DNA from 3 places in the Salinivibrio sp. IB574 genome. Region 1 is predicted to be linked to each of the others. Evidence: predicted binding sites of a transcription regulator. Region 1 holds the regulator's gene; each other region holds the start of a gene.
The links. Region 1 encodes PurR, which represses purine synthesis genes. Its sites were predicted from a motif close to TNANGNAAACGTTTNCNTNA; they were not measured.

Region 1 (4,409 bases):
CATTCGTATTCAGCGCACCGTCGTTGGAGAGAACGACTAATGCAAGCGTCTTTTCGATCCTCACAGTCGCATGTTTTTCCAGCGCTCATCGTCGCACTTGTCGTCGTAGGGGTAACGTCTATCGCGGTGGGACAATGGCAACTTGGATGGCTGACCAGTTTACAGAGCTTAACCCCTTGGCATGACAATGTTGAGCCGCATGTACTCGCCATCGTTCAACAAGTTCGATTACCTCGAACCTTGCTGTGTATTTTTATCGGTGCATTGCTCGCCGTTTGCGGCACGTTGATGCAGGGGCTTTTCCGCAACCCTCTCGCTGACCCGGGTATTATCGGTGTCTCTGGCGGCGCATCATTAGGAGGCGCACTGGGCTTGCTATTGCTCTCTTGGGGCAGTATCGAGGCCAGCTTTGTGTTTTCGGTGCCTGCCTTTGCGTTTATCGGTGCACTACTGGCAACCCTATTTGTATACAGAATTGGCACAACGGCCATGGGCAGTTCGGTGACCATCATGTTGCTAGCGGGCATTGCGATCAGTGCTTTGTCCGGCGCTGCATTAGGCTTGATTAACTATGTTGCGGATAATCAAACGTTACGAGACATCGCCCTTTGGTCGATGGGGTCGCTGACCGGTGCGACTTGGGGACAAATTGTTCTCACTGGCATCGCTGCATGCTTACTCACGGTATTTGCCTACCAGCGCGCAAGCCACTTAAATGCCCTTTTGCTCGGTGAAAACGAAGCGGCGTATTTGGGCATTGATGTACACCATTTAAAACGCCTACTCATTGTTGTGACCGCGGCGGGAATGGGCATTGCGGTAAGTGCTGCCGGTCTTATCGGCTTTGTGGGTCTAGTGATCCCACACATTGGACGTTTAATTGCCGGCCCGGATCATCGCACACTAGTGCCCTTATCAGCCATTCTTGGTGCCCTGTTACTAACCTTGGCCGATATTGTTGCCCGTGTCATTGTCGCCCCCGCCGAATTGCCTGTTGGCATTATTACCGCCCTAATGGGTGCTCCTTTCTTTCTATGGCTTCTTATTCAACAACGAAAAGCAGTGGTTCACGAATGACAGATTCTGCCCTTCAAATCTCCAAGCTCAGCTATGCGCTTAACGGCCGTCAACTGCTAAGCGAGATTGATCTCGCCTTTACTGCCGGCCAGTTACACGTTTTACTCGGGCCGAATGGTGCGGGGAAAAGTACACTGTTAAAGCAATTGATTAGCGACAAACATCAGCATGGCAGTGTGCAGTTTTGGCAACAGCCCAAAAGCCAGTGGCAAGGCGAAGAATTTGCCCGACGAGTTGCCTTCCTTCCCCAACATAGCGGCCTCACGTTTGCATTCTCCGCGCAAGAAGTGGTCGAGATGGGGGCGACACCACTAAAGGCAAACCGAGAACAGATCGCAGCCCTTGCCAACGAGCAACTAACGGCATGGGATATTAGCCATCTTGCTCATCGACCGTATCCGATTCTATCTGGCGGTGAAAAACAACGCGTACACATGGCACGCGTGTCATTACAGCTAGCGCAAACCGCACCGGATCAAGCGATACTGATGCTGGATGAACCCACTTCGGCCTTAGATATTACCCATCAACATTACACCCTAAAGCGCTGTCGAGCACTCGCTGACCAAGGAATGACAGTGCTATTGGTGTTGCACGATCTGAATTTGGCGGCGCAATACGCCGATCAACTGCATTTTCTGAAAGAAGCTCGAATCGTCCTATCCGGCGATCCGTGGCAGTGTTTTAGTAGTGATAGAGTGGCAGACATCTACCAATACCCGCTGACCGTTCTGACTCATCCGGAGCATAACTGCCCACTGATCGTGTCTTAATTGATAAATACATCATAGCTGGCTCACAAAACCGTCTGTTAGTCCATTTTCGCTGATCAGACCAATTGCGAGTGTGCGCCAACCTAAGTAAACTGAGAGCGCAACCGATTAGCTATGAGAATGGATGAAATCGGATTCGTTACCTTCGCAACCGTCTGATGTGCCGGGATTGTGAAAGACATCGCCGCTGACGAACAGCGGCGTTTTTCTGTAAGGTCGCGAGTAACGATCCCTACGCATTACTACAAAGAAGAATCAAGATGGCAACGATTAAAGATGTCGCGCGTCTCGCCGGTGTATCGACCACGACGGTGTCACACGTGATAAACAAAACCCGCTTTGTCGCCGAGAAGACGACTGAGAAAGTATGGCAAGCGGTTGAAGAGTTAAACTACGCCCCAAGTGCTGTGGCGCGAAGCTTGAAATGCAACACAACACGTACACTGGGAATGCTGGTGACCAAATCCACCAACCCCTTTTTCGCCGAGCTTGTTCACGGTGTGGAAGACTATTGCTACAAGCAAGGCTACACGCTGATTCTCTGCAATACCGAGGGTAACCTCGAAAAGCAACGCGACTACCTGCGTATGTTGTCAGAAAAGCGCGTCGACGGACTCATTGTGGTGTGCTCTGATCTCAACGAAGATTTGATGCTGTTATTAGAAAAAAAACGCGATCTGCCTATGGTCGTGATGGATTGGGGCAGTCACCATATCGATACAGACCGTATAGAAGATAATGCTGAATTAGGCGGTTACCTTGCCACCAAACACTTTATTGATAATGGACATACTAAAATTGGCTGTATTTCCGGCCAAATGGATAAAAATACCTGTAAGCATCGCTTAAACGGTTATTTCCGTGCGTTAAAAGAAGCCCACATTACAGTGAATGAAAACTGGCTGATTGAAGCGGATTTCGAAGCCGATCAAGCACAAATTGCCGCGAAGCAATTGGCGACAATGTCAGACCGCCCGACCGCTGTCTTTTGCTTTAATGACATTATGGCATTAGCGGCGATTAGTACGTTTAACGAGTACGGCTTGAAAGTGCCAGATGATATATCGGTGATTGGTTACGATAACATTGATCTCACCGAGTATTTCTCGCCACCATTGACAACTATTCACCAGCCTAAACGCCGTTTAGGCAAAACAGCCGTCAAGCTCTTGCTCGCGCGAATTGCCAACAACGAGACTCAGCAGCAAGTGTTCGAAATGCAACCTGCACTAGTGAGTCGACAATCAGTTAAAATCATAGATTAGTGTTTTTATTACACTTTTATGACACACCGTCTCCTTTGTGAGACGGTGTGTCTAATGAGAGACAACTCGATAAACCCTTCACTTAGCCATTAATCATTTACAGCTCTCTTGAACTAAGATCACACTTTTAAATGCTGCTTGGGACGACATCACTGTCTAATTATTATATGCTTAATAGCGTTTGAACAAGGCAAACCATGGCGAAAGCATGGGACGCAAAGCCACCGGCCTAATAACTTCCACTAGTGTTTTGGAGTTGATGGCAGCGGGGTTGCCAACAATTGATGATCGAAGCTGACAACTATTTGATAGATCGTTGACAACTCTGTGGTTTTGCCTTGTTACATTTTGACGTCTTTTTTGGGCATTAGTAATTCATCGAGATATTAATCAAATGGATAAACCAGCTTTAAAGAATGCAATGAAGTTATTTGCCAAATTTGGCAGCATTAAGTCCCGTTCAATGTTTGGCGGATTCGGTATTTTCTGTGACGATACCATGTTCGTTTTAGTCGTAGAAAACCAGCTCCACTTACGAGCCGGAAAAGAAAATGAAACACTATTAAAACAACAAGGCCTCGAGCCCTACGTGTATAAGAAAAGAGGATTTCCAGTTGTAACTAAGTATTTTGCAATACCAAAAGAATGGTGGGACGATGAAGAAAAGTTATTGTCAGAAGCAAAATACGCCCTAGAAGTAGCGAAGCGAGATCGAGCTGAGAAAAACAGGACTTCGCCAACAAGATTAAAAGATCTACCTAATTTACGGCTGGCAACCGAACGTATGCTCAAAAAAGCAGGTATTACATCTCCAGCAGATTTGCAGCAACAAGGTGCCGTTAATGCCTATAAAGCTCTTCTCTCGGCGCATGAAAAAGAGCTAAGCTTGGAGTTACTGTGGTCACTAGAAGGCGCGATTACTGGCAAACATTGGTCTGTGGTTCCACCTCAACGTCGCCAAGAATTATTACAACATTTAGAAAATTAATTCCTCACAACACCTATACCTCTCTACCTTTTTTGTGAGCAATGTTCGCGTCCAACACCGCCTTTATGGCGGTGTCGCTTTTTCTGAACGCACTAAACGCTCAATAAATCATCATTCAAACTAATTTCAGACAGAAAACGAAAGTTTCTTGCGATCGGTCGGGTCTGGTTAAAGGTACGATTAAGGACACAGTTCCTCAATGTAACCGACAAATCAGCCAGTTAATTCAGCTACAGTACCTAAAGTAATAACTGGGACCCATTTACTATCGGACGAGACACAGTATGCCAGTAAAAAAGATATTGC
Region 2 (4,409 bases), on a different contig from region 1:
TATAAAAATACAACGGGTTACCGTATGCACCCCAGCAAAGGGGCGCAACGACTTACCAATAGTGCTCGGTGGTAATGTTACCGGGCTTACGGCGTAGGTTTTTGCTTAATCCTTTGCCTTCCAAAATGCTCTTCACTTCTTTGACCATCGCCGGGTTCCCGCACAGCATCACTTGACTATGGTCCGGCTGAAGCGGCAGCCCAACCACACGTTCGAGCAAGCCATCTTCCAACGCATGGGTGATCCGTCCAGAAAGGGCGCCCGCGGTGGGCTCGCGACTCACGAACGGTTGCACGACTAACTGATCGGGGTATTTTTCTTGTAGTGCGTTGATGCGTGCTTGATAGGTCAGATCCGCCGCGAATCTTACCGCATGCACCAAGATAACCTTTCTAAACCGTGACCAAACATCCCCTTGCTCCATAATCGACAGATAAGGACCAATGGCGGTACCGGTGGCGAGCATCCACAAATGTTGGCCTTGCGGCACTTCATCCAAGGTGAAGTAGCCTGCGGGATCTTTGGTGATCATCACGGTTTCACCCGGCTCTAGCGCATGCAGTCGCGGCGACATGAGTCCATCGGCGACACGTGTGGCATAGACTTCGTGATACTTACTTTGAGGAGGGTTTACAAACGAGTAGGCGCGTTGAATGAGTTTACCGTCGATCTCCATCCCCAGTTTTGTAAACTGGCCGGCGGTAAAGGGTTCAATAGGGGCGGATAACACCAGGCTGAAGAGATCCTTCGTCCAATGTTGGTTCTCCACAACTTCAGCCTTGATCCAAGTGGCCATATTACCTCCTCACGTCTTTTCTCCGATTCGATATGTACAGCGACGTTGCCCGGACACGATGTGCTCTTCGCGCTCGATACGGTAAGCATTACCTAAAAGGCGTTGAAATAATTGTATTTCTGAACGGCAAAGCGCCGGACACGTTTTGGCTGCGTGGCAGATAGGGCAGTGATGTTCAATCAATATGTAGTCGGCGCCATCCTGTTGGAGCTCGGCCATATACCCCTCGCTCTCTCTAAGATACGCCAAGGTTTGCAATTTAGCCTCTAAATTATCGCAATCTTTTAGTGCATCTTGATATTGCGCAAGGGTTCGCGCTTCTCGTTGCGCGATCACTTTTTCGACGCCCTGCTCGCCAAACACGTCTTGGACGGAGTCAATCAAGGTGATCGACAGATCGTTATGACTGTCTGCAAAACGGCTATGACCACTGGCCGTGAGCGACCAGTGGCGGGTGGGGCGGCCCACTTTGGCGCGCACATCTTCGAAATCAACCAGCCCTTCTCGCTCAAGGCTCTGTAAGTGTTGGCGCACGCCCATCGTGGTCATCCCCAGCGATTGCGCGAGGGTTTTTGCGCTGACACTGCCTTCTCGTTTAAGGGTATCGAGAATGCGATCGGTAGACTTGATGGTAGTGATAGTGATTACCCCAATACGCTGCCCAGCAGCACACAACTAAATAAAGCAAAGTGTTTACAAAAGGGTAATCGAAATCAATCCACTTGACCAGTCAGGGCAGCACATTGGCTGCCCGCTGAGTTATAAGATGTGATGCTTGATGGCGTCGTCTTTACGGCTTAAATAGTGGGTCGAGCGGATGCGGCGTATGGTACGACATTGACCGCGTACCACCAGGGTTTCTGTGGTGGCCAGATCGCCTTGGCGGCTAATGCCATCTAGCAAGTCCCCTTTGGTGATCCCAGTGGCGGCAAAGACAACGTTATCGCTGCTCGCCATGTCGGACAACGTCAGTACTTGGTGGGCTTGGATCCCCATTTCTTGGCAACGGGCTATTTCTTGCTCACCAAAAGCGCGGTTCTCTGGGGTATCGTCTTTGACTTCGTGGCGAGGGAGCAAACGTCCTTGCATGTCGCCGCCTAGGGCGCGAATAACGGCGGCTGACACCACACCTTCCGGCGCACCGCCAATGCCGACCATCACATCTACTTCGCTTTCAGGCATGCAGGTAAGAATTGAGGCGGCCACGTCGCCATCGGGAAAGGCGAAAACTCGGATCCCGCGTTGCTGCATAGTGGCGATGATGGCGTCATGACGAGGCTTTGCCAAGGTGGCGACGACCAGCGTATCTAGGGTTTTGCCTAGGGCGATGGCGATATTTTCTAAGTTCTCGAGCAGGGGCTTGTGCAGGTCAATGGCACCTTTGGCGCCCGGTCCCACTACCAGTTTTTCCATGTACATATCCGGCGCTTTTAAAAAGCTACCTTTCTCGCCGGCGGCCAGTACCGCCAGGGCATTCGCTTGCCCCATGGCCGTCATGCGTGTGCCTTCAATCGGATCGACGGCAATATCGACCGCGTCGCCGCCCAAGCCGACTTGTTCACCGATATAGAGCATCGGCGCGTCGTCTATTTCGCCCTCGCCAATCACAATTTCACCATCAATCTCGGTGAGGTTCAGTAAGGTACGCATCACGGCAACGGCTGCACCATCCGCTGCATTTTTATCGCCACGGCCCAGCCATTTATAACCGGCAAGGGCGGCGCCTTCGGTGACACGAGAGAAAGCCAGTGCGAGATCGCGTTTCATGAGTACTCCAAGATAAAAGCCACAAAAACTGGTCAGCCCAGTGAGCGCGCGCCAGTTTACCAGAAATAGAAAACGTTTGCGTACGCCTGTGAGCAGAGGATATGTGGAAATACACGTCAGCCGGATCAGGAATAACACCAAATATGCTGGATTTTTGTGCACTTGTGCGTTGGCAAGGCGCGAGAACAGTGGCAGTCTAGCGTGCGCTCGGTACAATAACAGCGGGGTGCACAATCACGTTGCACGGGTTGCTGCTGATGTCAGTAGTAACGGGATCAATCGTCAGAAATAAGGTGGCCTTGATGTCATTGGAAGTATTAGAACAACTCGAAGCAAAAGTACAAATGGCGGTGGATACCATTTCGCTGCTGCAAATGGAAATCGAAGAGCTGAAAGAAAAGAATGACGCGCTAGAGCGTGATGCAGCCTCGGTGAAAGAAAGCCGTGAAAGCCTCGAGCAAGAAAACGCCAAACTGCGTGAAGAGCAAGAAGCGTGGCAAAACCGTATTCGTAGCTTGCTGGGCAAGATTGAGAACGTCGAATAAACAAAAACAGAGCCGATTGGCTCTGTTTTTCTATCCGCGTGAGGCGACGTATTAGTCGTCGTCTTCCTCGTCATCAACGTCGACGCTATCCATGGTGAGCGCGTCGGGTGAGAGGATCACGCCGGTCGTATCTGCATAGACATGATCGTCCGGGAGGAAAGTCACACCGCCAAAGTTGACGGGAACGTCGGTTTCCCCTGTGCCTTGTTCATCCGCGCCGACCGGAATCGATGCCAGTGCTTGAATACCGATATCAATCTCATCAATGGTGTCAACATCACGGACGCAGCCATACACAATCATACCTGCCCAATCGTTATCAGCAGCAAGCTGTGCAATTTCGCCATCAATCAACGCACGGCGCAGTGAGCCACCGCCATCAATCAACATGATTCGTTGCTGACCGTCTTGTTCAGCAAGCTCGCGGATAAGGCCATTATCCTCAAAGCATTTAACGGTTGTAATCTGGCCACCAAACGCACTGCGGCCCCCGTAAGAGCTAAACATTGGCTCCACGACATCCACTTGTTCAAGATACATGTCGCATAGTTCCGAGGTATTGTATTCCATAGTCTAACTTCTTGTTGAGGCAGAAAAAGGCTGACAACATGCGGTTGCCAACAAGGCTAGTCCAAGTATAACGGGCCGATAAGGCTTTGCAATGCAAAAGGGGACAATCTGTGCCCTGATTACACTAACAGCATACCGGTCATAAAAAGGCCATTGGTGACCAATGCACAACGTACCATGTTTCCCATCATAGGACGCAATGCGGTGGCGCTTGCGGCTTGATACACTTCACGGCCATGGCGAATCAATAAGGGAACGCCGGCGAGAAACAACCATCCCAGCCAAGCTTGGAAGGTGAGCGCGGCAAACAGCGAATAGCAAACCACGGCACTGGCAAGCAAAATCACATGATACTGGCGACCTCGATGTGGGCCTAACCGTACCACAAGCGTATGTTTGCCACAGGCGCGATCGTTATCAATGTCGCGTAGGTTATTGATGTTGAGCACTCCCACTGCGAGTAAGCCGCATGCGGTGGCGGGGAGGATAACTAGCGAGTCAATGTGTCCAACTTGTAAATAGTAGGTCCCAGCGACACCCAGCCAACCGAAAAACATCAACACGGAGAGATCCCCCAGCCCACGATAGCCATAGGGTTTATTGCCCACGGTGTAGGTAATGGCCGCCACAATGGCCATGACACCGAGTAGCAGAAAACTGACGATATCAGTCGGTTGTTGGCAGGCAATGGCAATTAAACTGCCACCACTAATGAGCGTGAGTAGTACGTT
Region 3 (4,409 bases), on a different contig from region 1:
CACATCCTAACGAAGGCAGCACATTTAGGTCGGATTATACCTCGACGCTGTGATACTGCTCTAAAGGAATTTTTGTGCTAATGTCGCCCATCCGGATTGCGCAGGAGTTGAGTCATGAAAACACACGCATCGGCGCCCTTGACGGCAGTCAGGCTAGACAAGTGGCTATGGGCCGCTCGGTTCTACAAAACACGGTCAATCGCACGCAACATGATTGACGGCGGCAAGGTGCATTATAATGGCCAGCGCGCCAAACCTAGCAAAATGGTTGAAGTAGGTGCTGAGATCCGACTTCGGCAAGGACACGAAGAAAAAACCATTACTGTATTAGAATTATCAGAGCAGCGTCAGGGCGCGCCGATTGCGCAAACGCTGTATCAAGAAACCCAAAACAGTATCAAACAGCGTGAGCACAACACGGAAATGCGTCGCTTACACGCACACAATCCGCGCCCAGAAAGCCGGCCGGATAAGAAACAACGCCGAGATATTCGTAAGTTTAAACAAGGCATAGAGTAAGGCCGATCCCACTAACCAGGCCCTAAGCCGGAGAGAGATTGCATGTCAAACGATCAACTACACCGTTACCTATTTAAAGATGTGTCTGTGCGTGGTGAGCTGGTCAAGCTCGATGAAACCTATCAACGCATCTTGGAAAACCAAGATTACCCTGCGCCCGTCCAAGCGCTACTGGGGGAGATGCTTGTCGCCACCAGCTTGCTCACTGCCACCTTAAAATTTGAAGGCTCGATTACCGTGCAACTGCAAGGTGACGGTCCGGTATCCCTGGCGGTAATCAATGGTGATCACCAGCAGCAACTGCGCGGTACCGCACGCCTGAAAGGCGACATCAAAGCCGATGCTACCCTACCTGAGATGCTCGGTAAGGGGCAGCTCATTATCACCATCGAACCGGTCGACGGCGAACGCTATCAAGGCATTGTGGGCTTAGACTCGGATCATCTGCAAGGCTGCCTTGAAGACTACTTTGCGCGTTCAGAGCAACTGGAAACGCGACTTTGGTTGCGCACCGGTGAGTTTGATGGCAAACGTCACGCGGCCGGAATGATGCTGCAAGTGCTACCTGACGGCAAAGGGGACGATAACGACTTTGACCATTTGGCGAAGCTGACTGAAACCGTTAAAAATGATGAATTATTTGGCCTTGACGCAAAAGATGTCCTTTATCGTCTATATCACCAAGAAAGCGTGACCGTTTTCGATCCTCAGTCAGTATGCTTCAAATGCAGCTGCTCACGCGAGCGAAGTGCACAAGCGATAGCCGCCATAGAGCGCAGCGAAGTCGATAAAATGATTGCAGAAATGGGCACGATTCGTTTGCACTGTGATTATTGCGGCAGTGATTATGCGTTTGACAGCGTCGATGTCGCGGCCATCTTTGAGCAAAACGCCGATTCATCGTCACAAATGCAGTGAAAAACGTGCTACATATTTAGTTGCATAAAACAAAGAAACCCAACTTAGTTCAAAAGCCAGCATCAAGCTGGCTTTTTTCTTGGTCTCCTCGGACACATCTCACATTTTTTTGCGCATTAATTTTGTACAAACAATAAGAGCTCTGTGGGTAGCGCAAACGTTTAACTAAGCGTTACCATAGAGGGAGTCACGTCACCTGGTGGTCAGTACCCTACAATCAAAATAGCCCTAGTGTGCGTGCGGTAATTTTTTGCAGTAACTCCCTGAATGGCACTATTCAGGTTGCTAGCATAAAGACAGTTAACAACATCTTACCCCAAGGAGCACCTATGACTGTCCTAAACGTCGAATCCGAAGTCGCCGGCATCGATCTTTCCCGTCATGGTCTGGAAAATGTCAAAGAAGTCATTCGCAATCCCTCTTATGAACAGCTGTTCGAAGAAGAAACCAAACCTGGGCTGGAAGGCTATGAAAAAGGCGTGGTGACTGAGCTCGGCGCTGTGGCGGTGGATACCGGTATTTTTACTGGCCGCTCACCGAAAGACAAATACATTGTGCGTGATGACACCACCCGCGATACCGTGTGGTGGTCCGATCAAGGGAAAAACGATAACAAGCCGATTGATCACGCCGTTTGGAAAGATTTAAAAGCCTTGGTTACCCAGCAACTCTCTGGCAAACGTCTGTTTGTGATTGATGGCTACTGCGGTGCCAACCCTAACACACGTTTACGGATCCGTGTGATCACCGAAGTGGCGTGGCAAGCGCACTTTGTGAAAAACATGTTTATCCGTCCTACCGATGAAGAGCTAAAAGACTTTGAGCCAGACTTCGTGGTCATGAACGGTGCTAAATGCGTCAACAATAAATGGCGCGAGCATGGTTTGAACTCGGAAAACTTCACGGTCTTCAATCTTACCGAGCGCATGCAGCTTATCGGCGGGACATGGTACGGTGGCGAGATGAAAAAAGGCATGTTCGCCATGATGAATTATTTCTTGCCCTTGCAAGACATCGCATCCATGCACTGCTCGGCAAATATGGGCAAAGACGGCGACGTCGCGATTTTCTTCGGCCTATCTGGCACGGGTAAAACAACCCTCTCCACCGATCCGAAGCGTCAGCTGATTGGCGACGACGAACACGGCTGGGACGATCATGGTGTGTTTAACTTTGAAGGCGGCTGCTATGCAAAAACCATTAAGCTGTCCAAAGAAGCAGAGCCCGATATTTACAATGCCATTCGCCGCGATGCGCTGCTTGAAAACGTCACCGTACGCGGTGATGGCCGTATCGACTTTGACGATAACTCCAAAACCGAAAACACCCGAGTGTCTTACCCGATTTATCACATCGATAATATCGTTAAGCCAGTGTCGAAAGGCGGACATGCCAACAAGGTGATCTTCCTCTCCGCGGATGCGTTTGGCGTGCTACCGCCGGTGTCTAAACTGACGCCTGAGCAGACCAAGTATCACTTCCTGTCAGGCTTTACCGCCAAGCTGGCCGGCACTGAGCGTGGTATTACAGAGCCAACCCCCACCTTCTCAGCTGCTTTCGGGGCCGCATTCTTGACCTTGCACCCAACCAAGTATGCAGAAGTGTTGGTCAAACGTATGGAAGCGGCAGGTGCAGAAGCCTACCTAGTGAATACTGGTTGGAACGGCTCAGGCAAGCGTATTTCGATTAAAGATACCCGCGCCATTATTGACGCTATCTTAGATGGTTCGATTGAGAAAGCAGAAACGAAGACGATTCCTATCTTCAATCTCACCGTGCCCGTCTCACTCGACGAGGTCAACGATGGCATCCTTGACCCGCGTGACACCTATGTTGATCCACTCCAGTGGGAAAGCAAAGCGAAGGACCTTGCCCAACGCTTTATCGATAATTTCGACAAGTATACCGACACCCCAGAAGGGGCTGCTTTGGTTTCAGCCGGGCCTCAGCTCGACTAAATCATCCCACTTACGCCCCATAGCAATATGGGGCGTACTTTTTGCCTAGCAGTTGAATTTAGGCCACTTTTGCGCCAGTCTTAATCCATTCATCGTCACCGTTTCTCGCTCCGATAGGATTTGCCCATGCGCATCCTGGCCAAACTGTTTGCCAGCTTGATCATCCTGATTGTCACCGCGCTTTTCGTGGTTGTGGTGCTTCTGCATACCCGTTACAGCACACCTGTCTTTAATGCCTTCGCCCAGACCCTGTTACCCGGTAAACTCACCGTGGCACAAGTGGGGTATCACTGGCGCTCACCACTGCAACTGACATTGATCCAACCGGATTATCAAGCCTCCCAAACCGATTGGCATGCGGACAAACTACAACTTTATATAGACCCCGCGACCTTTCCACACATTGCTTGGCTACGCATTGATGGTATGGATATTGACCTTGATGCGCTGGACGCCAACCCATTGCAGGAATTACCTCAAGGGCTGACTATTGGTCGAGTGCTACTAAGTGATGTCACCCTACACACGCCGCACTGGCAAGCCACCAATGTACGTGCACAACTCGATAATTGGCAAAAAGGCTCCCAAGCCTATGGCACAGTGAAAGGACGAGCACAATGGGAAATAGGCTCGCTTAACGGACAAGGTATCGCCTTAACCCAGTTACTACTGGATGCGAAACCGAGTGACCAAGGGTGGGAAATTCTGGGCGCCTCGATGCAGTGGCAACGCGCTGCAATCAGTGCGCAGGGCCATTGGCAACCCGGCACCCTCTCGCTCGAGCAACTCACTATCAGCGATGCGGTGATTGATAGCGAGCAAACCCGCCAGATCCTCGCGCAAGCACTCGCGGCTTGGCCTCACGATACCGTGTTAACCGTCGCCCGTGCCGACGTAAGACAACTCAGCGCAGAAACGCATCTCCTGTCGGTGAACCAGTTAACCTTCTCGGCGCAAAATCTTCGTTTCGCCCCCAACGCGCCTTGGTGGTATCAACCGGCGATGCGATTGTCA

Region 2: a site for PurR is predicted at 2,628-2,647, ahead of glpX (class II fructose-bisphosphatase). Genes of this name have one in related genera too.
Region 3: a site for PurR is predicted at 1,587-1,606, ahead of pckA (phosphoenolpyruvate carboxykinase (ATP)). Genes of this name have one in related genera too.

What each region holds. Positions count from the first base shown of each region.
Region 1 covers NZ_MUFN01000012.1:60,878-65,286, reverse strand. Annotated here, with positions in the region: gene BZJ17_RS07575 (ABC transporter substrate-binding protein) at 1-40, shown strand, start outside; gene BZJ17_RS07570 (iron ABC transporter permease) at 40-1,077, shown strand; gene BZJ17_RS07565 (heme ABC transporter ATP-binding protein) at 1,074-1,850, shown strand; gene purR (HTH-type transcriptional repressor PurR) at 2,111-3,115, shown strand; cyclic di-GMP riboswitch class I at 3,295-3,394, shown strand; gene BZJ17_RS07555 (TfoX/Sxy family DNA transformation protein) at 3,510-4,103, shown strand; gene lpdA (dihydrolipoyl dehydrogenase) at 4,388-4,409, shown strand, end outside.
Region 2 covers NZ_MUFN01000005.1:176,338-180,746, forward strand. Annotated here, with positions in the region: gene BZJ17_RS04275 (ferredoxin--NADP reductase) at 53-796, opposite strand; gene BZJ17_RS04280 (metalloregulator ArsR/SmtB family transcription factor) at 806-1,426, opposite strand; gene glpX (class II fructose-bisphosphatase) at 1,556-2,563, opposite strand; gene zapB (cell division protein ZapB) at 2,866-3,108, shown strand; gene rraA (ribonuclease E activity regulator RraA) at 3,160-3,678, opposite strand; gene BZJ17_RS04300 (1,4-dihydroxy-2-naphthoate polyprenyltransferase) at 3,798-4,409, opposite strand, start outside.
Region 3 covers NZ_MUFN01000010.1:67,202-71,610, reverse strand. Annotated here, with positions in the region: gene hslR (ribosome-associated heat shock protein Hsp15) at 115-519, shown strand; gene hslO (Hsp33 family molecular chaperone HslO) at 562-1,437, shown strand; gene pckA (phosphoenolpyruvate carboxykinase (ATP)) at 1,767-3,395, shown strand; gene BZJ17_RS06540 (AsmA family protein) at 3,522-4,409, shown strand, end outside.